3 regions of the Pseudomonas sp. P39-UII1 genome follow, and region 3 is predicted to be linked to each of the others. Evidence: predicted binding sites of a transcription regulator. Region 3 holds the regulator's gene; each other region holds the start of a gene.
What was found. Region 3 encodes sigma-54, which starts transcription at its own class of promoters, with help from an activator protein. Its sites were predicted from a motif close to ANTGGCATNNANNTTGCTNT; they were not measured.
Positions count from the first base shown of each region.

Region 1: a site for sigma-54 is predicted at 5,831-5,850, ahead of nirB (nitrite reductase large subunit NirB). Genes of this name have one in related genera too.
Region 2: a site for sigma-54 is predicted at 6,360-6,379, ahead of glnA (type I glutamate--ammonia ligase). Genes of this name have one in related genera too.

Region 1 covers NZ_JBDFPP010000027.1:6,001-15,988, forward strand. Annotated here, with positions in the region: gene ABEH27_RS22805 (MFS transporter) at 1-183, shown strand, start outside; gene ABEH27_RS22810 (fumarylacetoacetate hydrolase family protein) at 275-985, shown strand; gene ABEH27_RS22815 (SDR family oxidoreductase) at 1,002-1,760, shown strand; gene ABEH27_RS22820 (2-hydroxyacid dehydrogenase) at 1,785-2,735, shown strand; gene nirD (nitrite reductase small subunit NirD) at 2,792-3,154, opposite strand; gene nirB (nitrite reductase large subunit NirB) at 3,154-5,706, opposite strand; gene ABEH27_RS22835 (bifunctional nitrate reductase/sulfite reductase flavoprotein subunit alpha) at 5,976-9,947, opposite strand.
Region 2 covers NZ_JBDFPP010000009.1:60,872-70,859, forward strand. Annotated here, with positions in the region: gene ABEH27_RS13735 (glycogen/starch/alpha-glucan phosphorylase) at 1-1,068, opposite strand, end outside; gene ABEH27_RS13740 (YkgJ family cysteine cluster protein) at 1,255-1,659, shown strand; gene ABEH27_RS13745 (hypothetical protein) at 1,834-2,433, opposite strand; gene typA (translational GTPase TypA) at 2,599-4,422, opposite strand; gene thiI (tRNA uracil 4-sulfurtransferase ThiI) at 4,549-6,003, opposite strand; gene glnA (type I glutamate--ammonia ligase) at 6,477-7,883, shown strand; gene ABEH27_RS13765 (chorismate mutase) at 8,035-8,577, shown strand; gene glnL (nitrogen regulation protein NR(II)) at 8,833-9,915, shown strand; gene ntrC (nitrogen regulation protein NR(I)) at 9,915-9,988, shown strand, end outside.
Region 3 covers NZ_JBDFPP010000001.1:421,157-431,144, forward strand. Annotated here, with positions in the region: gene ABEH27_RS02000 (ABC transporter substrate-binding protein) at 1-555, opposite strand, end outside; gene mlaD (outer membrane lipid asymmetry maintenance protein MlaD) at 565-1,050, opposite strand; gene mlaE (lipid asymmetry maintenance ABC transporter permease subunit MlaE) at 1,050-1,847, opposite strand; gene ABEH27_RS02015 (ATP-binding cassette domain-containing protein) at 1,847-2,656, opposite strand; gene ABEH27_RS02020 (KpsF/GutQ family sugar-phosphate isomerase) at 2,904-3,878, shown strand; gene ABEH27_RS02025 (HAD family hydrolase) at 3,894-4,418, shown strand; gene lptC (LPS export ABC transporter periplasmic protein LptC) at 4,427-4,999, shown strand; gene lptA (lipopolysaccharide transport periplasmic protein LptA) at 4,986-5,510, shown strand; gene lptB (LPS export ABC transporter ATP-binding protein) at 5,511-6,236, shown strand; gene ABEH27_RS02045 (RNA polymerase factor sigma-54) at 6,411-7,904, shown strand; gene raiA (ribosome-associated translation inhibitor RaiA) at 7,984-8,292, shown strand; gene ptsN (PTS IIA-like nitrogen regulatory protein PtsN) at 8,305-8,769, shown strand; gene rapZ (RNase adapter RapZ) at 8,772-9,626, shown strand; gene ABEH27_RS02065 (HPr family phosphocarrier protein) at 9,647-9,919, shown strand.

The DNA of each region.
Region 1 (9,988 bases), on a different contig from region 3:
ACCAGCCTGGCGGCCAATATCGGCGGCATTGTCACGCCGATCGTGATTGGCGCCATCGTGCACATGAGCGGCTCGTTCGCCCTGGCGTTCTGGTTTATCGGCGCGGTGGCGCTGATGGGCACCCTGTCGTACTCGCTGCTGCTCGGCAAGCTGTACCGCATCGAACTGAAGACCGCGGCATGAGCCGGGATTTGTCCAAGCCAACCCCGCTTTCGTCCAACTTTGCCCGCCTGGCACTGGCTACGCTGGCCACTCCCCAACGGAGGATCCACCCATGACCTACCTGTTCAACCCGCCCGCCGTGGTCAGCCTGCCTGTACTCGGCAGCGCTGCGCGCTTCCCGGTCGGCCGGGTGTTCTGCCTGGGCCGCAACTACCCCTGGCCCGAGACGGCAGGCCCCGCCCCACGCGAGCCGGTGTTCTTCATGAAGCCCGCGAGCAACGTGGTCGAGGGACTGGGCGAACTGCCCTTTCCGCCGCTGACCGAGGAGTTCTGCCATGAAATCGAACTGGTGGTGGCCATCGACAAGGGCGGCGCCAACATCAGCCCGGAGCAAGCGCGCGAGCATGTGTTCGGCTTTGCCGCGGGCCTGGACATGACCCTTCGCGACCGCCAACGGCAAGCCAAGCACGAAGGCCTGCCGTGGGAGGGCGCCAAGGTGTTCGAGGCCTCGGCCCCGATGACCGCGATCACCCCCGCCAGCCAGCTGCCATGGCCACTGGACGCCTCGCTGTGGCTGGCCGTCAACGGCCAGGAGCGCCAGCGCGCACACCTGAGCCAACAGACCTGGGCACTGGCCGAGGTGATCAGCCGCTTGTCCCGCCAACTGCCGCTGCGCCCGGGCGACCTGATCATGACCGGCAGCCCGCCCGGCGTGGCGCCGCTGAACCCGGGCGACCTGATCCACGCCGGCATAGATGGCATCGGTGAGCTGCACATGCGCGTCGGCGCACGCCCCACCAGCCAAACCGCAGACGCTGCCTGAAACACAGGAGACGTAGATGAGCCAAAACAAGAAAGTTGCCCTGGTCACCGGGGCTGGCAGCGGCATCGGCCGCGCGGTCGCCCTCGCCCTGCTGGAAGATGGCTACAGCCTGGTGCTGGCTGGCCGCCGTGCCGAGCCATTACAGGCGCTGGTCGAGCAAGCGCAGGCAGCTGGCGGCGAAGCCCTGGCGGTGCCCACCGACGTGCGTGATGAACAAAGCGTCGCGCATTTGTTCGCCACCCTCGAGGAGGTGCATGGGCGCCTGGATGTGATCTTCAACAACGCCGGGGTCAACGCGCCGGCCGTGCCGGTCGATGAACTGCCCCTGGAAAACTGGCGCAACGTCATCGCCACCAATGTCGACGGCGTGTTCCTCTGCGCCCGAGCCGCGTTTGGCCTGATGCGCCGCCAGCAGCCACAGGGCGGGCGGATCATCAACAACGGTTCCATCTCGGCGCATACCCCGCGCCCGTTCACCGCGCCCTACACCGCCAGCAAGCACGCGGTGCTGGGCCTGACCAAGGCCCTGGCACTGGACGGCCGCCCCTACAACATCGTGTGCAGCCAGGTGGACATCGGCAACGCCCTGACCGAGCTGTCCGAGCGCATGACCCGCGGCGTGCGCCAGGCCAACGGCGAGATCGCCGCTGAACCGATGCTCGACGTGCGCCATGTGGCCGACGCGGTGCGCTACATCGCCGCGCTACCACTGGAGGCCAACGTGCTGAACATGACCGTGATGGCCAGCAACATGCCCTTTGTCGGCCGTGGCTGACCCCTGCATTGAATGGAGTGACTGATGAAACCTGAAGTCCTGCAACTGAGCCCGATCCTTATCCCGGCCATCCGCGAGCGCCTGGAGCAACTGTTCACCGTGCACCGCTATTACGAGCAGGCCGACAAGGACGCTTATGTCAGCCTGCATGGCGGCAACATCCGTGGCGTGATCACCGGCGGCCATACCGGTATCAGCCAGGCGCTCATGGCGCGCCTGCCCAAGCTTGAAGTGGTGGCGGTAAACGGCGTGGGCACCGATGCGGTAGACCTGGCCTATGCCCGCGACCGAGGGATTCAGGTAACCGCCACCCTCGGCGCGCTGACCGAGGATGTCGCCGACCTGGCGATCGGCCTGCTGATCGGCGTGTGCCGCGGCATCGCCACAGGCGACCGCTTCGTGCGCGCCGGCCATTGGGCGACCAGCGCCACCCCCCTGGCGCCTTTGCCACTGGCGCGGCAGGTGTCCGGCATGCGCATCGGCATCGTCGGCATGGGCCGGGTCGGCCGCGCCGTGGCCCAGCGGGCGGCGGCGTTTGGCTGCCCGATCCGCTACACCGACTTGCAGGCGCAGGATGTGCCGTACGGGTTCGAGCAGAACCTGGCGCAACTGGCCAGCGACAGCGATGCGCTGATCCTGGCAGCGGCGGCGGACAAGGGCGAAGCGTTGGTCAACCGGGAAGTGCTGCAGGCGCTGGGGCCTGAGGGCTATCTGATCAACATCGCGCGCGGCAAGCTGGTGGATGAACCTGCGTTGATCGCGGCGCTGCAGGCGGGTGAGATTGCCGGTGCGGCGCTGGATGTGTTTGCCGATGAACCACGCGTGCCGCAAGTGCTGTTCGAACGCGAAGATGTGCTGCTGCAGCCGCATCGTGCCAGCGCCACGGTGCAGACCCGGACGCGCATGGGCGAGATGGTGGTGGCAAGCCTGGTGGATGTGTTTGCCGGGCGTACACCGCAAGGGTTGGTTATCTAAGCGGCCCATACCGCCCTCATCGCCGGCAAGCCCGCGATGAGGGCAGCAGCGATGGTTCAGGCCACCGCCACTTCCACAGCCCCGCCGTTCAAGCGCACCGGCCACACCCGCAGCCGCTGGCCGGCATCTTCCAGGCACTCGCCGCTGTGCAGGCTGAAGTGCTGCTTGTAAAGCGGCGCCGCCACCACCAATTCCCCCTGCAGGCTACCCACCAACCCACGGCCGATGATGTTGGCCCCGGAGCGTGGGTCGCGGTTGCCCACCGCGTACAGGGGTTGTTCATGACCGGGCAGGTAGAACAGTGCCACCTGTTCACCCTCGAGCCACACCACCACGCCGGAGTCGGCGACCAGGTCATCGGCCCGGCACACCGCTTGCCAGTTGCGTTGCTTTGCCACAGCAGCGTTGGACAGGTTCATCAGACAGCCTCCTCAATGGTTGGGATCAGGTGCAGCGGTGCTACCGGGCGGCGCTGGTCGCGCTCGCGAACAAAGTGCACGTCCGGGTCGGCGCGCCGGTCGTTGACGAACGTGCGGAAGCGCTTGAGCTTTTCCGGGTCGTTGAGGGCGTTGGCCCACTCGCATTCATAGTGGTCGACCACATGCTGCATCTGCGCTTCCAGCTCGGCAGCCAGGCCCAGGCTGTCGTCCAGGACCACTTGTTTGAGGTAGTCCAGGCCGCCCTCCAGGCCTTCACGCCACACCGACGTACGCTGCAGCTTGTCGGCGGTGCGGATGTAGAACATCAGCACCCGGTCGATCAGGCGCACCAGGGTTTCGTCATCCAGGTCCGTGGCGAACAGCTCGGCATGCCGTGGGCGCATGCCGCCGTTGCCGCACACGTACAGGTTCCAGCCCTTCTCGGTGGCGATCACGCCGATGTCCTTGCTCTGCGCCTCGGCGCACTCGCGGGTGCAGCCAGAGACCGCGAACTTGAGCTTGTGCGGGCTACGCAGGCCCTTGTAGCGGTCCTCCAGGCGCAGCGCCATGGCCACGCTGTCCTGCACGCCGTAGCGGCACCAGGTGCTGCCCACACAGGATTTCACCGTGCGGGTCGACTTGCCGTAGGCGTGGCCAGTCTCGAAGCCAGCTTCGATCAATTCGCCCCAGATCAACGGCAGTTCGTGAAGCTGGGCGCCGAACAGGTCGATGCGCTGGCCGCCGGTGATCTTGGTGTAGAGGTCGTATTTTTTAGCCACCTGGCCGATCACGATGAGCTTGTCGGGGGTGATTTCGCCACCTGGTATGCGCGGCACGACCGAGTAGGTGCCGTTTTTCTGCATGTTGGCCATGAAGGTGTCGTTGGTGTCCTGCAGCGGCACCAGCGCCGGGTCCATGATCGGCTGGTTCCAGCACGAAGCGAGAATGTTGCCCACCGCCGGCTTGCAGATGTCGCAACCGACGTGGCCCTTGCCATGGCGTGCGAGCAGGTCACTGAAGCTGCGGATGCCGCCGACGCGCACCAGCCCGTAGAGCTCCTGGCGGGTGTAGGCGAAGTGCTCGCACAGGCTTTTGTCCACGGTCACACCACGGGCAGTCAGTTCATGCTCGAAGACCTGCTTGAGCAACGCCGCGCAGCCGCCGCAGCCAGTGGCCGCCTTGGTGCAGCCCTTGACTGCCGCAAGGTCGCCGCAACCGCTGTCGATTGCCGCGCATACCGCGCCCTTGCTGACGTTGTGGCACGAGCAGATGGTCGCGCTGTCGGGCAGCGCATCAGCGCCCAGGGCTGGCGCACCGCCGCTTTGCGGCAAGATCAGCGCCGCAGGGTCGGCCGGCAGGGCGATGCCGTTCTGGGCGTATTGCAGCAGGGTGTCGTAGTAACTGTTGTCGCCCACCAGCACTGCGCCGAGCACGTGCTTGCCGCTGGCATCCACCACCAATCGGCGATAGGACGCGTTGGCCTCGTCGATGAAGCGGTAGCTGCGTGCGCCCGGTGTGGTGCCGTGGGCATCGCCGATGGAGCCGACATCGACGCCCAGCAGCTTGAGCTTGGTCGACATGTCGGCGCCGGTGAATTCGCCAGCCGCCTCGCCCAGCAGCAGCGCTGCCAGGTTGCGCGCCATGCTGTAGCCCGGCGCGACGAGGCCGAACACACTGCCGTTCCACGACGCACACTCACCGATGGCGAAGATGCGCGGGTCGCTGGTGCGGCAGTGGTTGTCGATCACCACACCCCCGCGCGCGGCAATTTCCAGCCCGCAGGCACGGCCGAGGGCATCCTGTGGGCGGATGCCGGCGGAAAAAACGATCAGGTCGGTTTCCAGGTGCTCGCCGCCATCGAAGTTCATGCGATAGCGGTAGGCCTCGCCGGCGCTGATCGACTGGGTGGCACGCGACAGGTGCACGCCGACACCCAGGGCTTCGATCTGGGCCTTGAGCGCTGCGCCACCCTCGCCGTCCAGCTGCACCGGCATCAGCCGCGGGGCGAATTCCACCACGTGCGCTTCGAGGCCCAGCGACTTGAGCGCGTTGGCAGCTTCGAGGCCCAGCAGGCCGCCGCCGACCACTACACCCCGGGTCGCATCGGCGGCAGCGCTGCGAATTGCATCGAGATCGTCGAGGGTGCGGTAGACCAGCCGGGCATTGCCGCTGGAGCCTTCGATCGGCGGCACGAAGGGATACGAACCGGTGGCCAGGACCAACTGGTCGTAGCCGTAGCGCCCCTCTGCGGTGACCACTTCGCGGCGCTCGCGGTCAATCTCCAGCACGGCTTCACCCAGGTGCAGGTGCACGCCGTTATCGCCATAGAAACCTTGCCCACACAGGGCCAGGGTTTCGGCACAGCTGCCGCCGAAGTACTCCGACAGGTGCACGCGGTCGTAGGCACGTTGGCGCTCCTCGCCGAACACATGCAGCTCGAAGCGCGCCAGCGCGCCGCGTTCTACCAATTGCTCGACGCAATGGTGGCCGACCATGCCGTTGCCGACGATGACCAGTCGCTCCCGTTGCCCGCTGCTCGCTGTTGCCTTCATAAGCCGATCCTCGATCAAAAAAAAAGCGCCTGGAGCCGAAGCTCCAGGCGCCTTTGCCTGTATTCATCACGGAGTGCCCCTGGGTTGATCGCCGTTGATCAGTGGGGCTTGTTGTGCTGTAGATAAAGCAGGGAATGTGCCAGTTGTGTTGGCTGGGCTGGCCCCTCGCGGGCCAGCCCGCCCCTGCACGGTTGGAGCGGGCTTGTGGGCGACAGGGCCCACCCAGTCAATGCACATTCACGGTGCAACGCTCCCCATCCTGGAGCACTTCAGTACACATCACGACGGTACCGCCCGGCCTTGCTCAAGCTGTCCATGTAGGCATCCGCATCCACCCGGCCATGCTCGGCAATGATTTCACGCAGCGCCGCATCCACATCCCTGGCCATGTGCTGGGCATCACCGCAGACGTAGAAGTACGCCCCCGCCTCCAGCCACTGCCACACCTGCGCGCCCTGCTCGCGCAGGCGTTGCTGCACGTAGATTTTCTCGGCCTGATCCCGGGAAAACGCCGTGTCCAGGCGCAGGTGGCCGCTGGCCTGCCAGGCCTGCAATTGCGCCTGGTAATAAAAGTCGGTGGCGGCGTACTGCTCGCCAAAGAACAACCAGTTGGCGCCTTTGGCACCGCGCACTTCGCGCTCTTCGAGGAAGGCGCGAAACGGCGCTACCCCTGTGCCGGGGCCGACCATGATCACCGGCACGGTGTCGTCCTCGGGGAGTCGAAAGTGCTTCGACACCTGCGGGAAAATCGCCACTTTGACGGCCTGCCCGCGGTCGGCGAGAAAACTTGAGCAAACACCTTTGCGCTCGCCATAGCGCACGGTCGAAACGGTCAGGTGCACCTGATCAGGGTGCGCCAACGGGCTGGAACTGATCGAATAGAGCCGCGGCTGCAACGGCTTGAGCAGGTCAAGCCAGGTGGCCAGCGGCAGGTCCTGGGGGAATGCCTGCAGAACATCGATCAATTGCCGGCCCCAGAGCCAGTCCTGCAATTCGCTTTTGCATTCGGGCCGCAACAGGCGCTGCAGGTCGGCGGCTTGTTGGCTGAACCGCTGTAATTGCTGCGGGGTGACCTTGGCGATTTCCAGATGCGATTCCATCGCTTCGGCCAAGGGCATGACCGGCTGGCCTTTGAGCTGCACCTGGGCCTGACCATCGAGCTGCATCACAGCCAGCAGTTCCTCGACCAGCGCCGGGCAGTTGCGTGGCCACACACCCAGCGCATCGCCGGCGGCATAGGTGAAGCCACTGCCGGCAAGGTCGAACACCAACTGGCGGGTTTCCTTGCTGGCGCCCGGGCCATTGAGCAGGCGGTTCTCCAGCAAGGTGGCGGACCACGGTTGCTGCTTGCTGTAGCTCGCATCGGCTTCGCTCACCGGCAACGGCGCAGCGGCACTGCCCAGCGCTGGCAACAACGCGTCGAGCCAGGTGGCGAAGGCCTCATCGAAGTCGGGCTCGCAGTCGACCCGCGGCAGCAAGCAACGCGCCCCCAGCTCGGCCAGGCGCTGGTCGAGCTTGCGGCCAAACCCGCAGAATTGACCGTAGCTGGAGTCGCCCAGGGCCAGCACGGTATAGGGCACTTCGGCGCAATGAACGCCCTCTTCGCCTTGCAGCGCCTGCCAGAACGCCGTGGCGCTGTCCGGTGCATCGCCATCGCCGAAGGTGCTGGCGATCAGCACCACACTGGCGGCGCCGCGCAACTGCCGCGGGCTCACCGCCTCCATGCAACTGAGCTGTACCTCCAGGCCGGCATTGCGCAAATGCGCAGCGCAGCGTTGGGCCAGTGCCTCGCCGTTACCGGTCTGCGAGGCCCACAGCACTTGGTGACGCGGTACCTCGGCGGGCGCTGCCGGTTGCGCGAACAGCCCGGCCAGCAGACCGTCGACGAACAAGCGTCGCGCCGCCGCCAGCGGTGCACTGGCCGGCAAGCTGGGCACGCCCTCGGCACGGGCCTGGTCGAGGCCGAGCAGAAAACCCTGCAGGTAATGACGCTCCTCTTCGGCCAGCACGGGGGCTGGCAGGGTATCCAGGCCGAGAAGACGAGAAAGGGTCGCGGTGGGCATGCGGGCAGGCTCCGGTATTGGCGTGGCGCCAGTCAGGTCGAGGGCTTCGATGCGTTCGCCAGCAACCCGCTCCAGGGCTACGGCGCAGTGCTTGAACGCGGGTTGCAGCGACAGCGGGTCCACCGCATCACAGGTGACGGCGTTGATTGCCAGCTGCTCGCCGACCACATCGTTCCAGTGGAACGGCGCGAAACAATTGCCGGGCATGACCCGGTCGCTGACCCGCGCTGGCAGCACGGCCTGGCCACGGCGGGAACGGATAGCCACCTGGTCCTTGTCGTGGATACCCAGCCGGGCGGCATCCTCGGGGTGGATTTCGACAAAGGGGCCGGGCTCCAGTTTGTTCAGCGCCGGCACCTTGCCGGTCTTGGTCAGGGTGTGCCATTGGTGCTGTACCCGGCCGGTGTTGAGCACCAGCGGGTAGTCGGCGTCTGGCAGCTCTGGCGCGGGGAGCCAGGGCCGGGCGAAGAAACGCGCCTTGCCGCTGGCGGTTGGAAACACCACGCTGGCGGGGTCGCCGTTTTCGACATAACGCAGTGGGCTGCGGTCATCCACCCGGCCGGGGGCGCAGGGCCATTGGCGCGGCTTGTCGCGCAGGGCCTGATAGCTGATACCACGCAGGTCGTAGCCGGTGGCCGGGTTGTAGAAGCGGCGGATTTCGTTGTACACCGCTTCGGCGTCGGAGTAATCGAACGCCTCGGCATAGCCCATGGCGCAGGCGACCCTGGCGATGATCTGCCAGTCCGGCAGGCTCTCACCCGGCGCTTGCACCGCACGGGGCATCAAGGTGAGGTTGCGCTCGCTGTTGATCATCACGCCCTCGCCTTCGGCCCACAGCGCGGCGGGCAGCAGGATGTCGGCGTAGCGGTTGGTTTCGGTATCGAGGAAGGCGTCCTGGGTGATCACCAGCTCAGCGTGGCGCAGGCCGTCGATCACCTGCTGGCGATTCGCGACGCTGGCCACCGGGTTGCTGCAGATGATCCAGCAGGCTTTCACGTCACCCGCCTTCATCTGCTCGAACAGCGCCACTGTGCCTTCGCCGCCTTCTGCGCGCAGGCTACCGGGAGCCATGCCCCACTGCGCCTCGACGAAGCTGCGGTCGCCTGCGACCAACGCCGAGCGCTGGCCGGGCAGGCCCGGCCCCATGTAACCCATTTCGCGCCCGCCCATGGCATTGGGCTGGCCTGTGAGCGAAAACGGCCCGCTGCCGGGCCGGCAGATGGCGCCGGTGGCCAGGTGCAGGTTGCACAGCGCGTTGCTGTGCCAGGTGCCATGCACGCTCTGGTTCAAGCCCATGGTCCAGCAGCTCATCCACTGCCCGGCAGTGCCGATCAGCTCGGCAGCTTGGCGGATGTCGGCTTCCGAGAGCCCGGTGATGGCCGCCACGCGGTCCGGCGTGTAGTCGTCGAGGAACGTGGGCAGCTCATCCCAGCCCTCGGTGTGGCGGGCGATGAATTCGGGGTGGGTCTGGCCGTTGCGGTGCAGCAGGTGCAGCAGGCCGTTGAGCAGGGCCAGGTCGCTACCGGGGCGCACCTGCAGGAACAGGTCGGCCTTGTCGGCGGTGGCGGTGCGGCGCGGGTCGACGACGATCAACTTTGCCCCGGCTTTGACGCGGTCCAGCAGGCGCAGGAAGAGGATCGGGTGGCAGTCGGCCATGTTCGCACCGATCACCAGGAATACGTCCGCGCGCTCGAAGTCCTGGTAGCTGCCAGGCGGGCCGTCGGCGCCGAGGGACAGTTTGTAGCCGCTGCCAGCACTGGCCATGCACAGGCGCGAGTTGGATTCGATATGGCGGGTACGAATAAAGCCTTTGGCCAGCTTGTTGGCCAGGTATTGGGCTTCCAGCGACATCTGCCCGGAGACATACAGTGCCACGGCATCCGGGCCATGCTGGTCGATGATGCCGCGCAGCCGCTCGGCGGCTTGGGCGATAGCCTGGTCCAGGCTGCTGCGTGCCGGTTCGTGGTCGCGTTGCTGGCGCACAAATGCACGTTCCATACGCCCGGCGGCGGTCAGCGGAATGTGTGCGGTAAGGCCCTTGGTGCACAGCCGGCCGAAGTTGCTCGGGTGCTGCTTGTCGCCGCTGACCTTGCTGACCTTGCCGTCGGCCACGCTCATGACGATGCCACAGCCGACGCCGCAATACGGGCAGACGCTGCGGACTTCAGTACGGGTCATGGGCGGGTCTCCTGAAGCAAACGCAAAAGGCGCCGGCTGCC
Region 2 (9,988 bases), on a different contig from region 3:
CGTACCGACGGTCAGCTCCCAGGCCTTTTCCCACGGAATTTCGTGCTGGTCGACCAGCAGCCGCATCAGTTCGGCCACGGCAATCGACGGGTGCGTGTCATTGAGCTGGATCGCCGCCGCATCCGGCAGGTTGAGCAGGTCCTTGTGCATGTTCAAGTGGCGCCGCAGCAGGTCCTGCAGCGATGCCGAGACAAAGAAGTATTCCTGGCGCAGGCGCAGCTCCTGGCCAGCCTCGGTACTGTCGGCTGGGTACAGCACCCGCGAGATACTTTCGGCGCGCGCGACTTCCGCCACCGCCCCCAGGTGGTCACCGGCGTTGAAACGCTCCAGGTGGAGTTCTTCCAGCGCCCGTGCACGCCACAGGCGCAGGGTATTGACGCTGGACCCGCGCCAGCCGACCACCGGCGTGTCATAGGCAACCGCCCGCACCGTTTCGCCCGGCGACCAGACCTGACGCTGCTGGCCGTGGGCGTCGTGCACCGTTTCGACGCTACCGCCAAAGCTGATCGGGTAGATCACCTCGGCGCGCTCGAACTCCCACGGGTTGCCGAAATCCAGCCAGTTCTCGGTCTGCTCCTGCTGCCAGCCATCGACCATGGCCTGGCGGAACAGCCCGTGCTCGTAACGGATGCCATAACCATGGGCGGCAATGCCCAGGGTCGACATGCTTTCCATGAAACAGGCTGCCAGACGCCCCAGCCCACCATTGCCCAGTGCGGCATCCGGCTCGAGCAGGCGAATGCGCTCCAGATCCACATCCAGCCCTTCCAACGCATCACGGGCGATATCCAGCAAGCCCAGGTTGCTCAGGCTGTCATACAGCAGGCGGCCGATGAGGAATTCGAGGGAGAGGTAATACACCCGCTTCTGGCTGCGTCTATAGGCCTGACGGGTGTGGTCCATCCAGTGGTCGACCATGTGATCGCGGGCAGCCAGCGCAATGGCTTCGAACCAGTCGTGGTCGAAGGCATGCTCAGGGTCCTTGCCGACTGCATAGGTAAGTTTGTCCAGTACAGCGGCACGAAAATCGGCCACCTCGGCATCACGTGCTTTGGGTTCCTGGGACATACGGCATCCTCGGGCAAGTTGACGAAAGCGCAGGGGGAGTGTTGAGACTAGACCCTTCGACAGGGAGTGACAGTCTCGGTTCGCAGTTTTCATGCCCACTTTGCCAATCCGGCAAAAGGTTGTTCACAAATTGAACAACTCCGGTATCATCGCGCGCCCCAAGACCGTGATCCACCACCTATAACGATGAAAACGACCCTGATTGCCGCGGCCGAAGTCGACCGCCTGGAAACCTGGCAGCGCTATGCCAGCCATATGTGCGGAGGCTGCCATTCGACCTGCTGCACGCTGCCCGTGGAAGTGAAGATCAAAGACCTGATCCGCATTGGCGTGGTGGACGAGTTCGAAAAGGACGAGCCGCCAAAAAACGTGGCCAAACGCCTGCAGAAGGAAGGCATCATCGAACGCTTCAACCAGAAGTCGGGGATCTTCACCCTGACCCGGATGAGCAACGATGACTGCATGTATCTGGATCGCAAGAGCCGCCTGTGCACCATTTATGACAAGCGCCCGGATACCTGCCGCAATCACCCGAAGATCGGGCCACGCCCGGGGTATTGTGCTTACAAGCCGAAAGCACCCGGACGTTGACGAGCCCACTGAGACCCAATAGACTTTTAACCGTCTTGATGTACACGGAGCTTCCTTCGGGAAGTGTCTAGACGCCGCCACCTGGTTCCGGCCGTGTCGGTTGATGGGAGAAATCCCTAAGGGCATCCGCGATACGACCCCCGTTAACCGGGGGTTTCGTATTTCTACAGGTAGCTACCGCTTCACAGGCCGTCGAATAGGCTCATTTCTCAGCTTCTTCAACATCAGTAGCCAGCCCTTTATTTTCTCATGTCGCTTAAAGCGTACCGGACGATGAGAAGGATGGCCGGCATCTCGCACGTAGGCACTTTCAACATATACCGTCAGGTTTAGTGCAGCTTCACGACGAAGGCTGAAATAGACCTCGTAGCAGCTCCCTTCTGGATAGCCGAACTGATGCCCCTCCAAGGTCAGCCAGTTGCTGTGCCCCGTGAAAAGGCATTGCCGATCCGCAAGTGACGCCAGGATGCTGGGCAGCTGGATAGACAACTTGTAGCGCCCTGGACAAAATGCCCGACGAATTCCTCTGTGGTCGATCAGCATGTGCTCGACCCCAATCGCCTCAAAATCTAGCTCAGCGCCTTGTTTCGGCCCGTAACTGACGCAGTGGCTTGAGTACTGTATCGCGAGCGTCACTACTTGCGAGCCTTGGGTGGAATGCTCTGGGATAACCACTTGAAGCGAGCCGGGACGCAGGTGAAGCAGGCTCCACGCAACTCCCGCTACATGAATCTCGCCGCGTGCCAAATGATCTTTCCACCTCTTGCCCTTCATCCTCAGCCCCATTAAAACTTTCAGTACGCAGGGTACTGGGGGCTATAGCCATTGCCAAAAACTGCTTAGTTAGCAATTACTTCCGGTGAAACACGGTGCAACAAGGGCAAAAAAAAACGCCCCCGGCCTTTCGACCGGGGGCGTTTTCATTCAGCCAGAACTAACTCAGCTGTTCTTGGCTTTCTTGGCAGCGCGGGTACGCTCGCTTTCGTCCAGGATCTTCTTGCGAAGACGGATGGACTTCGGCGTTACTTCGCACAGCTCGTCTTCCTGGATGTATTCCAGAGCCTGTTCCAGGGTAAAGCGAACAGGCGGAACCAGGGCGATGACTTCGTCTTTACCCGAAGCACGCATGTTGTCGAGCTTCTTACCCTTGGTAGGGTTGACGCCCAGGTCGTTGTCGCGGCTGTTCTGGCCGATGATCTGACCGTTGTAGATCTCTTGACCGTGCTCGACGAACAGCTTGCCACGCGCCTGCAGGGTTTCCAGCGAGTAGGTCAGCGCCTTGCCGGTTTCGACCGAAACCAGTACGCCGTTCTGACGGCCGGACATGTGGCCGGACTTCACTGCATCGTAGCGATCGAAGATCGAAGTCAGGATGCCTGCACCGTTGGTCAGGGTCAGGAACTGGTTACGGAAACCGATCAGACCACGAGCCGGGATGTTGTACTCCAGGCGTACACGGCCCTTGCCATCCGGGACCATGTTGGTCAGGTCGCCTTTACGCAGACCCATCTCTTCCATGACCTTGCCCTGCGAATCTTCAGGGATGTCGATGGTGACGTTTTCGAACGGTTCCTGCTTCACGCCGTCCACTTCACGGATGATCACTTCCGGACGACCCAGGGCCAATTCGAAGCCTTCGCGACGCATGGTTTCGATCAGTACCGAGAGGTGCAGCTCACCACGGCCCGAGACCTTGAACTTGTCTGGGGAGTCGGTTTCTTCAACACGCAGGGCTACGTTGTACAGCAGCTCTTTGTCCAGACGGTCCTTGATGTTACGGCTGGTGACGAACTTGCCTTCCTTGCCGCAGAACGGCGAGTCGTTGACCTGGAAGGTCATCGAAACGGTAGGCTCGTCAACGGTCAGCGGCTTCATTGCCTCAACGGCAGTCGGGTCGCACAGGGTGTCGGAGATGAACAGCTCGTCGAAACCGCTGATGCAGACGATGTCGCCCGCCTGGGCTTCTTCGACATCCACGCGGTGCAGGCCGTGGTGGCCCATCAGCTTGAGGATACGGCCGTTACGCTTCTTGCCGTCAGCGTCGATGGCGACAACCGGGGTGTTCGGCTTGATGCGACCACGGGCAATACGGCCAACACCGATAACACCCAGGAAGCTGTTGTAGTCCAGTGCGGAGATCTGCATCTGGAACGGGCCGTCACGGTCAACAGCTGGCGCTGGAACGTGGTCGATGACCGCCTGGTACAGGGCAGTCATGTCTTCGCCCATTGCGGTGTGGTCCAGACCGGCAATGCCGTTCAGGGCCGAGGCGTAGACGACTTTGAAGTCCAGCTGTTCGTCGGTGGCACCGAGGTTGTCGAACAGGTCGAAGATCTGGTCCAGAACCCAGTCAGGACGCGCGCCCGGACGGTCGACCTTGTTGATCACGACGATCGGCTTCAGGCCAGCTTCGAAAGCCTTCTTGGTCACGAAGCGGGTTTGCGGCATCGGGCCGTCCTGGGCGTCGACCAGCAGCAGCACGGAGTCGACCATCGACATTACACGCTCAACCTCGCCACCGAAGTCGGCGTGGCCGGGGGTGTCGACGATGTTGATGTGGTAGCCGTTCCAGTTGATGGCGGTGTTTTTCGCCAGAATGGTAATGCCGCGCTCTTTTTCCTGGTCGTTGGAGTCCATCACGCGCTCGTCGTTGAGCTCGTTACGCTCCAGAGTGCCGGACTGGCGCAGGAGTTTGTCGACCAGGGTGGTTTTACCATGGTCAACGTGGGCGATGATGGCGATGTTACGCAGATTTTCGATCACAACTGTATCTCGATCAGAGGATTCGGTTGCCGCCAGTCTAGGCGGCCAATATGAAGGTAAAAGGCTCAGCGGGCCCGGCGGTCGGGAGGGCGATGGCGGATGCTGCCGCCATACAGCCCTGGCGTCTTATGTCGGACGATAAACACGCACATTGGCATGTCCCTCACTGAGCAGGTGGTGTGCGTGCAAACGGCTCATCACACCCTTGTCGCAATACAGCAAGTACTGGCGGGTTTCATCCAGCTGCTTGAACTTGCTGTTGATCGCGTAAAACGGCATCACCTGGACTTCCACGCCGTCGATTACCAGGGGTTGGTCTTCCTGGGCATCGGGGTGACGGATGTCGATGACGATCTGGCCTGGCAGCGCTTCGCGTACTTCCTCGACCTCGATGTCCTTGCCCAGCTCGTCGATCACGTGGTCGATCGAGATGAACTTGGCACGCTCGAGAGCACGCTCCAGCACGGCCATGTCGAATTGCTTTTCTTCATGCTCCATGCGGTGACGCTTGGCGTGAGTGGTCGGGTTTACCGAGATCACACCGCAGTATTCAGGCATGTGCTTGGCGAAATCGGCGGTGCCGATTTCGGTGGCCTGGTCAATGATGTCCTGCTTGTGGCTGGCCAGCAACGGGCGCAGCACCAGCTTGTCGGTGGCCGAATCGATGATCGACAGGTTCGGCAGCGTCTGGCTCGACACCTGGGAGATCGCTTCGCCGGTCACCAGCGCGTCGATTTGCAGACGGTCGGCCATGTGCGCCGCACCGCGCAGCATCATGCGCTTGAGGGTCACGCCCATGTAGCTGTTGTCGACCTTGTTGAGGATCTCGCCGACCACTTCTTCGAACGGCACGCTGATGAACAGCACGCGCTGGCTGCTGCCGTACTTTTTCCACAGGTAGTGGGCCACTTCCATCACGCCCAGCTCGTGGGCACGGCCGCCGAGGTTGAAGAAGCAGAAGTGGGTCATCAGGCCGCGGCGCATCATCTGGTAGGCGGCCACGGTGGAGTCGAAGCCACCGGACATCAACACCAGGGTCTGCTCCAGGGCGCCCAGCGGATAGCCGCCAATGCCCTGGTGCTGGTTATGGATCACGTACAGGCGCTGGTTGCGGATTTCGATGCGCACCAGCACTTGCGGGTTCTTCAGCTCGATGCCGGCGGCGCCGCACTGCTGACGCAGCTGGCTGCCGACGTAGCGGTCGACATCCATCGAGGTGAAGTCGTGATGGCCGCCGCGCTTGCAGCGTACGGCGAAGTGCTTGCCGGCCAGCAGGTGGCCGAAATGGTGCTTGCACTTGGCGACGATGTCGTCGAAGTCGCCCAGCGGGTATTCCTCGACCTGCAGGAAATGGGTAATACCCGGCGTGCAGGCGAGGCGCTCGATCATCTCGCGCTGGACCTTCTCGTCCTCGACGCGGGTGACCACTTCGAGATTGTCCCAGACACCATCGACCGCGAGCTCAGGATCGAGGTCCTTGAGCACGTTGCGGATGTTCTTGCTGAGCTGGCGGATGAAGCGCTTGCGCACCGGCCGGCTCTTGATGGTGATTTCTGGGAAGACTTTGACGATAAGTTTCATTGGTTAACAGCGCGCGCAGGGCCTGCCGAAAATGAGGGGCGCGAATTATATCGGAAATTGCTCAGGATTTGACCAACTTTTGTACAGAAGGTTGGATTTTATGTTTGCCCGCTCCGGCCTCATCGCCGGCAAGCCGGCTCCCACAGGGCATGGCGTAGGTCTTGAGGCATGTGGTGACCTTCTGGCACCCGGCTTGCCGGCGATGAGGCCCTTTAAGGAAGCACAAAAACCCGCTAACGCACCGCATTGGTGCGCACGCGCCAAAATCCGCATCTTAAGAGTGCATTTTTTGCCAGCCCTACACCGCTCGATGCCCGCAAACGCCCCTTTTTATCCCGCGCTCGCCATTTTCGGGCACTGGCATGCAATTTGCTCCCTTGTGAGGCAGGTAAGCTTGGCCGACTATCCGCGCCCGGCAACACCCTTTTTGCAGGGCAGCGGCCAACTGCGCCCTAGACCATCCGGAGGACAACATGTCGAAGTCGGTTCAACTCATCAAAGATCATGACGTCAAGTGGATTGATCTGCGTTTCACGGACACCAAAGGCATTCAGCATCACGTGACCATGCCAGCGCGTGATGGCCTGGACGAAGACTTCTTCGAAGTCGGCAAGATGTTCGACGGCTCCTCCATCGCTGGCTGGAAAGGCATCGAAGCCTCCGACATGATCCTGATGCCGGTCGACGACACCGCCGTACTGGACCCGTTCACCGAAGAGCCGACCCTGATCATCACCTGCGACATCGTCGACCCGTCGAGCATGCAGGGCTACGACCGTGACCCACGCGGCATCGCCAAGCGCGCCGAAGAGTACCTGAAGAGCACCGGCATCGGTGACACCGTATTCGCCGGCCCAGAGCCAGAGTTCTTCATCTTCGACGAAGTGAAGTTCCAGTCGGACATCTCCGGCTCGATGTTCAAGATCTTCTCCGAGCAAGGCTCGTGGATGACTGGCGCTGACGTAGAAGGCGGCAACAAAGGCCACCGTCCGGGCGTTAAAGGTGGCTACTTCCCGGTTCCGCCGTTCGACCACGACCACGAAATCCGTACTGCCATGTGCAACGCACTGGAAGAAATGGGCCAGACCGTTGAAGTTCACCACCACGAAGTGGCGACTGCCGGCCAGAACGAAATCGGCGTCAAGTTCAACACCCTGGTGAAGAAAGCTGACGAAGTGCAGGCCCTGAAATACGTCGTGCACAACGTTGCCGACGCTTACGGCCGTACCGCCACCTTCATGCCGAAGCCACTGTACGGCGATAACGGCTCGGGCATGCACGTGCACATGTCGATCTGGAAAGACGGCAAGAACACCTTCTCGGGTGAAGGCTATGCCGGCCTGTCCGACACCGCCCTGTACTTCATCGGCGGCATCATCAAGCACGGTAAGGCCCTGAACGGCTTCACCAACCCGTCGACCAACTCCTACAAGCGTCTGGTCCCAGGCTTCGAAGCCCCGGTAATGCTGGCCTACTCGGCACGCAACCGTTCCGCCTCGATCCGTATTCCTTATGTCGGCAGCCCGAAAGCGCGCCGTATCGAAGCGCGTTTCCCGGACCCATCGGCCAACCCGTACCTGGCTTTCGCGGCCCTGCTGATGGCTGGCCTCGACGGTATCCAGAACAAGATCCACCCAGGCGATGCTGCCGACAAGAACCTGTACGATCTGCCGCCGGAAGAGGCCAAAGACATCCCGCAAGTGTGCGGCAGCCTGAAAGAAGCTCTGGAAGAGCTGGATAAAGGCCGTGCGTTCCTGACCAAGGGCGGCGTGTTCTCCGATGACTTCATCGATGCCTTCATCGAGCTGAAGTCGGAAGAAGAGATCAAGGTCCGCACCTTCGTGCACCCGCTGGAATACGAGCTGTACTACAGCTGCTGATCTAATCGGCGCCTGGCGTCGATGAAATCACCGGAAACGGCCTTCTTCTGAAGGCCGTTTTTGTTTTTGCGATCGTCCGAATCGGACGCGTCCTACAAGCAGAATGCGTCACCCAACCCACAATCAGGTCTCCATGCATAAGGAGATCACCATGCAACGCACCACCATCGCGCTCGTCATCACATTCGGCCTTCTTGGCTGCCAGGCATCATCACCTTCCGAACCAGACTTTCAGCCCTTGCTGACCAGTATCGAGCAGCGCCTGGACCTTGCCACCTCGGTCGCGGCGCATAAATGGGACAACCGCATGCCCGTGGAAGCCCCCGAACGGGAGCGACAGGTGCTGTCGGGCGTCCAGGAGATGGCACCCGACTACGACCTGAGCCCCGAGCGCGCCGCTGCGTTTTTCGCTGACCAGATCGAAGCCAACAAGCTCATCCAGTACACCCTTCTCGACCGCTGGGCAGTGCTTGGGCAACGACCGCCCGCTGCACCGCTCGACCTCGCCAATCAGATTCGGCCCCGCCTGGACAAACTCCAGGCGACGCTACTGTTCGAACTGGCCCGCTTTGACCAGCAGCATAATCAGGGCTGTACGCAAAAACTCGCTCACGCCTTGGCGCGACGCACCAACGACCCTCTACGCCACCAGGCGCTGGTGCGCGCCACCACGCAACTGTGTGTCGAACGCTAGCCGCGCAGATGCTCTATATTGGTGCATAACGCCCTCAATCCCGCCGCTAATCATCCCAAAACAGGTCACGTGAAACGGTAAATCAGCAGATTCTGATCCGAATAAGCGCAATAACAGGTCTTTATCAAGGAATCCCGCTTCTTTTCGGAGCCTTGGTTTGTTTCTTGCATTTTCCAGGCATCAGCGGATCCATAGCGCGCTCGTCCTTGGCCCGACCAAGGACCAGCCAGCGCCAAAAGAGGTCAACGACACCTTATGACCATCAGCGATGCACAGCACCGTCTGCTTCTGGACAACCTGACCACCGCCACGCTCCTGCTCAACGCCGAGCTGCGCCTGGAGTACATGAACCCGGCTGCGGAAATGCTACTGGCGGTGAGTGGGCAGCGTAGCCATGGGCAATTCATCAGTGAGCTGTTCACTGAATCGACCGAAGCGCTCAATTCGCTGCGCCAGGCCGTCGAACACGCACACCCGTTCACCAAGCGCGAAGCGCAGCTCACGTCGTTGACTGGGCAGACCATCACCGTCGACTACGCCGTGACGCCGATCCTGCACCAAGGCAATACCTTGCTGCTGCTCGAGGTGCACCCGCGCGACCGCCTGCTGCGCATCACCAAGGAAGAGGCCCAGCTGAGCAAGCAGGAAACCACCAAGATGCTGGTGCGCGGCCTGGCCCACGAGATCAAGAACCCGCTCGGCGGCATCCGTGGCGCTGCACAATTGCTGGCCCGCGAACTGCCCGAAGACGGGCTGCGCGACTACACCAATGTGATCATCGAAGAGGCCGACCGCCTGCGTAACCTGGTCGACCGTATGCTCGGCTCGAACAAGCTGCCGTCGCTGGCCATGACCAACATTCACGAAGTGCTGGAGCGGGTCTGCAGCCTGGTCGACGCCGAAAGCCAAGGCTGCATCACGTTGGTGCGCGATTACGACCCGAGCCTGCCGGACGTGCTGATCGACCGCGAGCAGATGATCCAGGCGGTGCTGAATATCGTGCGCAACGCCATGCAGGCGATCAGCTCGCAGAACGAGCTGCGCCTGGGCCGTATCACACTGCGCAGCCGGGCGATGCGCCAGTTCACCATCGGCCACGTGCGCCACCGCCTGGTGGCCCGGGTCGAGATCATCGACAACGGCCCAGGCATTCCCAGTGAACTGCAGGACACCCTCTTCTATCCCATGGTCAGTGGCCGCCCGGACGGTACCGGGCTGGGCCTGGCCATTACCCAGAACATCATCAGCCAGCACCAGGGCCTGATCGAGTGTGAAAGCCACGCCGGGCACACTGCCTTCTCGATCTTCCTGCCCCTGGAACAAGGAGCCACCGCCTAATGAGCCGAAGTGAAACCGTTTGGATCGTCGATGATGATCGCTCCATCCGCTGGGTCCTGGAAAAAGCCCTGCA
Region 3 (9,988 bases):
GCCGTTACGCTGCATGGCATCGGCGAACTGGTCACGGAACAGCTTGCCGATGTTGATGCCATTGACGATGACGTTACGCACCTTCCACTCGCCACCGAGGTTTTCCAGGGTGTACTGCACCGGGTACACGGCGCCGTTGTTGCCGGTCACCTTCATGCCGACGCTGGCGCGCTTGCCGTCATCGGCCTTGGCCGGGTCGACCACGATGCCCTGGTTGTTGTACTCGAGCAGGGCGTTGCCATAGAACTGCATCAGGCTGCGCTTGAAGTTTTCCTGGAAGCGCTGCATCTGCTCAGGCGTGGCCTTGCGCGAGTACTTGACGGTCATGATGCTCTTGGAGATGCCGTCGGCGTCCACCACCGGCCCAAGGATGCGGTTGAGGGCATCGTAGAACGCCTGTGGGTTGGACTTGTACTGTTCCTTGTTGGCCTTCAGGTCACCCAGCAGTTCGTTGGTCGTGCTCTGCACCACGTCATGGGGCGATTGCGCAGCCATCGTCAACAGGGGAAAGGCCGCCAGCAGGACCAGCAAGCCACGTCGCAGGATCGAAATCATGGAAACTCCTTAATTAGCCGGTTGCGCTTCTTTCGGTTCCTTGCCAACGGTGTTGAGCAGGAACTTGCCAATCAGATCTTCCAGCACCAGCGCCGACTGGGTGTCATGGATGGTCGCGCCATCCTTGAGCACCTGGTCTTCACCGCCCACGCTGATGCCGATGTACTTCTCGCCAAGCAAGCCGGCGGTCAGGATCGAGGCAGTGGAATCGGTCGGCAGGTTGTCGACCTTGCTGTCCAGCTGCAGCGTCACCCGACCGGTGTAGGAATCACGGTCCAGATCGATGGCGGTGACCTTGCCGATGGTCACACCGGCCATGGTCACTTTAGCTCTGACCGTCAAACCGGCGATATTGTCGAAGTACGCATAAACTTTATAGGTATCGCTGCTCGGGCTGGCAGACAGCCCGCTGACACGCAGGGCCAGCAGCAGCAACGCCAGGATCCCGGCCAGGAGGAACAGGCCGACACCGATTTCCAGGGTGCGGTTTTGCATCAGAAATCTCCAAACATCAAGGCGGTCAGAATAAAGTCCAGACCTAGAACTGCCAACGAGGCATAGACCACGGTCTTGGTGGTGGCACGGCTGATCCCCTCTGAGGTGGGCTCGCAGTCATACCCCTGGAATACGGCGATCCAGGTGGTGACGAAGGCGAACACCAGGCTCTTGACCAGCCCGTTGAGCACGTCGTCGGTAAAGGAAACGCTGTTCTGCATGTTGGCCCAGAACGAGCCTTCGTAGACGCCCAGCCAGTCCACCGCGACCCACGAGCCACCCCAGATGCCGACCACGCTGAAAATCAGTGCCAGCAGCGGCAACGAAATGAAACCGGCCCACAGGCGCGGCGCGACGATGTACTTGAGCGGGTCGACCCCGATCATCTCAAGGCTCGACAGCTGCTCGGTGGACTTCATGTTGCCGATTTCGGCAGTCAGGGCCGAACCTGCGCGGCCGGCGAACAGCAGCGCGGTGACCACCGGGCCGAGCTCGCGCAGCAGGGTCAGGGCAACCATCTGCCCGACCGCCTGTTCGGAGCCGTACTTGGCCAGGATGCTGTAGCCCTGCAGCGCCAGCACCATGCCGATGAACACCCCGGATACGGTGACGATCGCCAGCGACAGCACACCCACCGAATACAGCTGCTTGGTCAGCAGCTGGAAGCCACCGCCAATACCGCCGCGACCGACCAGCGCATGGAACAGGAACAGGCACGAGCGCCCGAGCACCGCCAGCACATCGATCGCCGAGCGACCGAACAGCCGGACACGTTCGAGTAAGGATTTTCTGCGCATCAACGCGCCCCCAGCAGATCGGCGCGGTAGTCTGGCGCAGGAAAGTGGAATGGCACCGGGCCGTCCGGGTCGCCCTTCATGAACTGGCGAATGCGCGGATTGTCCGAGCCCATCAGTTCGTCAGGCGTACCCTGCCCCAGCACCTGGCCGTCACCCACCACGTAGATGTAGTCGGCGATGCTGGCGGTTTCAGCCAGGTCGTGGGAGACGACGATACTGGTGATGCCCAACGCATCGTTGAGCAGGCGGATCAAGCGCACCAGAACGCCCATGGCGATCGGGTCCTGGCCGACGAACGGCTCGTCATACATGAGGATCTGCGGGTCCAGCGCAATCGCCCGGGCCAGCGCCACGCGGCGTTTCATGCCGCCGGACAGCTCGTCGGGCATCAGGTCGATGGCACCACGCAGGCCCACGGCCTGCAGTTTCATCAGCACGATGTCGCGGATCATTTCATCCGACAGCTGGGTGTGCACGCGCAGCGGGAACGCCACGTTCTCGAACACATCGAGGTCGGTGAACAGTGCGCCGCTCTGGAACAGCACGCCCATCTGCTTGCGCGCGTCGAACAGGTCGCTGCGCGACAGGCTCGGCAGGTTCTGCCCGGCCACCCACACCTCGCCGCTCGACGGACGCAGCTGCGCGCCCATCAGGCGCAACAGCGTGGTCTTGCCGCAACCCGACGGCCCCATGATGCCAGTGACCTTGCCTCGCGGGATACGTATGTCGACGTTGCTGAAAATGCTGCGCGAACCGCGCTTGAAGGTGACGCCCTTCAACTCGACCGCGTAGGCGCTATCCACACTCATCTAGACTCCTTGCTAGTGCAGCCTCGTCCTAGTTGACGCCGGCCCTCATCTTGAAGGCACACACGCCCCTGGCGGGCCGAATAGCGGCGAACTATAGCACCGCTGGCAGTGCCGCCCCAAGGGCATGGCAGCAGTCGTTCAGGCCAACGACAGGCTTTGATGACATTTCCCAGGGCAATCGAAAAGATGAGGCTTTCTTCCATTGCGGCTATAATCGCCGCCTTTTCATCAGGCATCGTTATTCGACATGAGCCAATCGAGTGAGCTGATCCAGTCCGCCCAGCGCACCCTGCGCCTGGAGATCGAGGCCGTTCAAGGCTTGACGGCCAGTATCGACGCCAACTTCGTCAAGGCCTGCGAGCTGATTCTGGCAAGCAAGGGCCGGGTCGTGGTGGTCGGCATGGGCAAGTCGGGCCACATCGGCAACAAGATTGCCGCCACGCTGGCCAGCACCGGCACGCCTGCGTTTTTCGTGCACCCGGCCGAGGCCAGCCACGGCGACATGGGCATGATCACCCGTGACGACGTGATTCTTGCCCTGTCCAACTCGGGCAGCACGGCCGAGATCATCACCTTGCTGCCGCTGATCAAACGCCTCGGCATTCAGTTGATCAGCCTGACCGGCAACCCGGATTCGCCGCTGGCCCAGGCTGCCGAAGTCAATCTTGACGCCCGCGTCGCCCAGGAAGCCTGCCCGCTGAACCTGGCACCCACCTCATCGACCACCGCGGCCCTGGTACTGGGCGACGCCCTGGCCATTGCGCTGCTGGAAGCCCGCGGCTTCACTGCCGAAGACTTCGCTTTCTCGCACCCTGGCGGCGCCCTCGGCCGTCGCCTGCTGCTGAAGGTGGAGAACGTCATGCACGCCGGCGACGAACTGCCGCAGGTAGTGCGCGGAACACTGCTCAAGGACGCGCTGCTGGAAATGTCCCGCAAAGGTTTGGGCATGACCGTGGTCCTTGAAGCAGACGGCAAGCTGGCCGGTATTTTCACTGACGGCGACCTGCGCCGCAGCCTGGATCGCAACATCGACATGCACACCACCCTCATCGATCAGGTGATGACCGTGCACGGCAAGACAGCCCGCGCCGAGATGCTCGCCGCCGAGGCGCTGAAAATCATGGAAGACCACAAGATCAATGCACTGGTGGTCGTGGACCACGACGATCGCCCCACCGGGGCGCTTAACATGCACGACCTGCTGCGCGCCGGGGTGATGTAAATGAGGACGACGCACATGAGCCAGGAATTGATGCAACGCGGCAAAGCCATCAAGCTCGCCGTATTCGATGTCGACGGCGTACTGACCGACGGTCGCCTGTACTTCCTTGAGGACGGCAGCGAGTTCAAGACCTTCAACACACTCGACGGCCAAGGCATCAAGATGCTCATGGCCTCGGGCGTGACCACCGCAATCATCAGCGGGCGCAAGACCCCCGTCGTTGAGCGCCGCGCCAAAAACCTTGGCATCCCGCACCTGTTTCAGGGCCGCGAGGACAAATTGGTGGTGCTCGACGGCCTGCTGGCCGAACTGGGCCTAAGCTATGAGCAGGTCGCTTATCTCGGTGACGACTTGCCCGACCTGCCGGTGATTCGCCGGGTGGGCCTGGGCATGGCGGTGGCCAGCGCCGCGCCTTTCGTCCGCCAGCACGCCCATGGCGTGACCCAGGCGCGCGGCGGTGAAGGTGCCGCGCGTGAATTCTGTGAACTGATCATGCAGGCCCAGGGCACCCTGGACGCTGCCAACGCCAACTATCTGTAAGGCTGCCCATGCTCAGCAAGAAAGTCCGCAATATCGTGCTGCTCGGGGCCATCGCCGCCCTGCTGGTGGCGGTCGGCTACTGGAATGTCAGCCCCGAGAGCTTCCTCGACCAGCCCGTGGCCCAGGTCGACGAAAGCGCCATCGACTACTACGCGATCAACGCCCACAGTGTGCAGTTCCTGCCCGATGGCAAGCTGCAATACGAAATGACTGCCGACAAGGTCGAACACCTCAAGGCCACCGAGGTCACACTGGTGACCACGCCCGACCTGCACATGTACCGCGGCACCGAATACCCCTGGCACGTGCAGAGCGTGCGCGCCGAGGTCAACCCGGATGGCACCGAGGTCGAACTGATCGACAACGTTCGCGTGGCGCGCACCGACGAAAAACAGCGTGAAACCATCATTACCAGCTCGCGCATGACCGTATTCCCACAGAAGCAATATGCGCAGACCGAGCAAGCCGTTAGAATCGACGGCGCCGGTGGTACAACCACGGGCAAGGGAATGAAAGCGTATTTGAAAGAAGGCAGGATGGACCTGCTCTCTAACGTAAGAGGACAGTATGAGGCTCGTTAAAACCCTCCCCCTTTTGCTCAGCCTGAGCGCAGCACTGGGAAGCGCGAGCGCCTTCGCCCTGCCGACCGACCGTGACCAGCCTATCCGCATCCAGGCCGACAACGCGCACCTGGACGACAAGCAAGGCGTGGCCACCTATACCGGTGACGTGATCATCACCCAAGGTTCGATGATGATCAAAGGCAACACCGTGACCATGACCCGCGCCGCCAACGGCGACATCGACGTGGTGACCTCGGTGGGCAACCTGGCCTACTTCGAGCAACAGCAGAGCGCCGCCAAGCCCGACAAGATGAAAGGCTGGGCCGTGACCATCCAGTACCAGGCACAGAAAGACACGGTGATCCTTACCGACCGTGCCAAGGTCGAGAACGAAGGCAACACCACCGAAGGCGAGAAGATCGTCTACAACACCAAGTCCCAGGTGGCGACCGCCGGTCGTGGCGGCAATGTCACTGCACCGCGTCAGCGCATCGACATGGTGATCCAGCCGAAGAAGAAGGCCGAGTAAATGGCAACCCTCAAAGCCCAGCACCTGGCCAAGAGCTACAAAGGGCGGCAAGTCGTGCGCGACGTCAGCCTTTCGATCGACAGCGGCCAGATCGTCGGCCTGCTCGGCCCCAACGGCGCCGGCAAGACCACCTGCTTCTACATGATCGTCGGCCTGGTCCAGGCCGACCAGGGCCGCGTTCTCATCGACAACCTGGATGTCAGCCACCAGCCCATGCACGGTCGCGCACGCGCCGGCATCGGCTATCTGCCGCAGGAAGCCTCGATCTTCCGCAAGCTGTCGGTGGCCGACAACATCATGGCCATCCTCGAGACCCGCAAGGAGCTCGACCGTGACGGCCGCCGCAAAGAGCTGGAAAGCCTGTTGCAGGAATTTCACATCAGCCACATCCGCGACAACCTCGGGATGAGCCTGTCCGGTGGCGAACGCCGCCGTGTCGAGATTGCCCGCGCCCTGGCGACCGCACCAAAGTTCATCCTGCTGGACGAACCTTTCGCCGGTGTCGACCCGATTTCGGTAGGCGACATCAAGCAGATCATCCACCACCTCAAGGCCAAAGGTATCGGGGTACTGATCACTGACCACAACGTCCGTGAAACCCTGGATATCTGCGAAACCGCCTACATCGTCAACGATGGCCAACTGATCGCAGAAGGCGACGCAGAGACCATCCTGGCCAACGAGCTGGTCAAGGAGGTTTACCTGGGGCACGAGTTCCGACTCTGATCTCCAGGCCGTGCCCGGAGCACTGCTTTGCGGCTTGACAGGGTTTAAGTTGTTACAGTGCTCTAGGCAAACGCTACAATTTAAGGCATAAAACTTGCTTGAATTTGGTGCTTCGGCGCCCTCGTGTAGTGGATGGCGCATGCGCGCCGGCGAACAAGGTATTAAGCCCCTGCCATGAAACCATCGCTCGTCCTAAAAATGGGCCAGCAACTGACGATGACACCGCAGTTGCAACAGGCCATCCGCCTACTTCAGCTCTCTACCCTGGACCTTCAGCAGGAAATCCAGGAAGCGCTGGAGTCCAATCCGATGCTCGAACGTCAGGAAGACGGCGACGACTTCGACAACAGCGACCCGATGGCGGACAACGCCGAGAACAAACCGGCCGCCGAAGTCCAGGACAACAGCTTCCAGGAAAGCACCGCGAGTGCCGAAAACCTGGAAGACGGTGAGTGGAACGAGCGAATCCCCAATGAGCTTCCGGTCGACACGGCCTGGGAAGACATCTACCAGACCAGCGCCAGCAGCCTGCCCAGCAACGATGACGACGAATGGGACTTCACCACCCGCACGTCGGCCGGCGAGAGCCTGCAAAGCCACCTGCTATGGCAGCTGAACCTGGCACCGATGTCCGATACCGACCGCCTGATCGCGGTTACCCTGATCGACAGCATCAACGGCCAGGGCTACCTGGAAGACACCCTCGAGGAAATCTGCGTCGGCTTCGATCCAGAGCTGGATATCGAACTCGACGAAGTGGAAGCGGTGCTGCATCGCATCCAGCAGTTCGAACCTGCCGGCATCGCGGCGCGCAACCTCGGCGAATGCCTGCTGCTGCAACTGCGCCAGCTGCCGGCCAGCACACCCTGGATGGCCGAGGCCAAGCGCCTGGTCACCGACTTCATCGACTTACTGGGTGGCCGCGACTACAGCCAGCTGATGCGGCGCATGAAGCTCAAGGAAGATGAACTGCGCCAGGTCATCGAGCTGGTGCAGAGCCTCAACCCGCGGCCTGGCTCGCAGATCGAGTCCAGCGAACCGGAATACGTGGTGCCCGATGTCATCGTGCGCAAGGACAGCGACCGCTGGCTGGTCGAACTGAACCAGGAGGCGATCCCGCGCCTGCGCGTCAACCCGCAGTACGCAGGCTTCGTGCGCCGCGCCGACACCAGCGCCGACAACACGTTCATGCGCAACCAGTTGCAGGAGGCGCGCTGGTTCATCAAGAGCCTGCAGAGCCGCAACGAGACGCTGATGAAGGTGGCCACGCAGATCGTCGAGCATCAACGCGGCTTTCTTGATCACGGTGACGAGGCGATGAAGCCCCTGGTGCTGCACGACATCGCCGAGGCGGTGGGCATGCACGAGTCGACCATTTCGCGGGTGACCACGCAGAAGTTCATGCACACGCCCCGCGGGATCTACGAACTGAAATACTTTTTCTCGAGCCACGTCAGCACCTCCGAAGGCGGAGAATGCTCGTCTACGGCGATCCGCGCGATCATCAAGAAACTGGTTGCGGCGGAAAATCAGAAAAAGCCATTGAGTGACAGCAAGATCGCTGGTTTACTGGAGGCACAAGGCATCCAGGTAGCCCGTCGCACCGTCGCCAAGTACCGCGAGTCCCTCGGCATAGCACCGTCGAGCGAGCGCAAGCGATTGATGTAGCGCCTGAGATGTGCCACAGCGTTTGTGGGGCAGGTGCAAGACCTGCCTCTTTATGCACGGGCAACAAAGGAGAAGCTGTATGCAAGTCAATATCAGTGGACAGCATGTAGAAGTCACCCAGCCGCTGCGCGATTACGTGCTTGAAAAGCTCGCCCGGGTGGAGAGTCACTTCGACAAGATCACCAACGTGCAGGTCATCATGAAGGTCGAGAAGCTGCAGCAGAAGGTCGAGGCGACCTTGCAGATTCCTGGCGGTGAAGTGGTTGCCAACGCCGAAGACCAAGACATGTATGCAGCGATCGACGCCCTGGCCGACAAGCTCGACCGCCAACTGAAAAAACACAAGGAAAAACAGCAAAGCCTGCTGCAAGGTGCAGCTGCCCGCTGATCCCCCTCATCCATGATCCGACTTGAAACCATCCTGACCCCCGGCCGTTCCCTCGTGAACGTGCCGGGCGGCAGCAAGAAGCGCGCCCTTGAAATGGTCGCCACCCTGATTGCCAAGCAAGTACCCGAGCTGGCGATGCAAGACGTCTTCGACAAGCTCATCGCTCGTGAAAAGCTCGGCTCCACCGGTTTCGGCAATGGCATCGCCATTCCCCATTGCCGGATCCAGGGATGCACTGCCCCTGTCAGCGCCCTGTTGCACCTGGACGCCCCGATCGACTACGACGCCATCGATGGTGCTCCGGTCGACCTGCTGTTCGTCCTGCTGGTGCCAGAGGCGGCCACTGACGCCCATCTCGAATTGCTGCGCCAGATTGCCAGCATGTTGGATCGCAAGGAGGTTCGCGATCGCCTGCGTGGCGCCGCCAGCAGCGAGGCCCTGTACCAGGTTGTCCTGGACGTACAGAACGAGCACTGAACATGCGCCTGATCATCGTCAGCGGCCGGTCCGGCTCCGGCAAGAGCACCGCCCTCGATGTACTGGAAGACAACGGCTTTTATTGCATCGATAACCTGCCCGCCGGCTTGCTGCCGCAGTTGGCGGAAAACGCACTGATCAATACCGAGCTGCTGCAGCCCAAAGTGGCGGTGTCAATCGACGCGCGCAACCTGCCAAGCCACTTGTCGCGCTTCCCCGAACTGCTCGCGGAAGCCCGTGGCCGTCATATCCAGTGCGATGTGCTATTCCTGGATGCCGACGAAGACACGCTGCTCAAGCGTTTCTCCGAAACCCGTCGCCGCCACCCGCTGACCAACGCCGACCGCTCGCTTGCTGAAGCGATACGCGTTGAAAGCGAACTACTGGGGCCGATCTCCGACCTTGCTGACCTGAAGATCGACACCACCAGCCTGAACCTCTATCAACTGCGCGACTCGATCAAGCTACGCCTGCTCAACCAGCCCGAGCCCGGCACCGCATTTCTGGTCGAGTCGTTCGGCTTCAAGCGTGGCATGCCGGTCGATGCCGACCTGGTGTTCGATGTACGCTGCCTGCCCAACCCGTATTGGAAGCCCGAGTTGCGCGAGCATTCCGGGCTGGAGCAGCCGGTCATCGACTACCTGGCCGCACAGCCGGATGTCGAGGAAATGTTCACGGACATTTCCACCTACCTGCTCAAGTGGCTGCCCCGCTTCGCCGCCAGCAATCGCGCCTACGTCACCATCGCCATTGGCTGCACGGGTGGCCACCACCGGTCGGTGTACATCACCGAACGCCTCGGTCAGTTGCTGCAACAGTCTCTGAAAAACGTCCAGGTCCGCCACCGCGACCTCTAGCCCACAGGATCCGCCCCACGATGCCCGCCCGCGAAATTACCATCATCAACAAGTTGGGCCTGCATGCCCGGGCGGCAGCCAAGTTCGTCGGCGTCGCCGGGCGCTTCCCCTGCCAGGTACGGGTCGGCCGCGCGCCCGACAAGCTGGTAGACGGCAAGAGCATCATGGCGGTGATGATGCTGGCGGCGGGCAAAGGTACTCAGGTGCACCTGCATACCGAGGGTGAGCAGGACAACGATGCGCTGGAGGCGCTGGTGGCGCTGATCAACAACTACTTCGACGAAGGCGAGTAAGCCCTCAAGTAACATCCCCTGCCAATTGTCAGGATGCAATCCGGGTTGATTGTCTTTATACCTAGATAG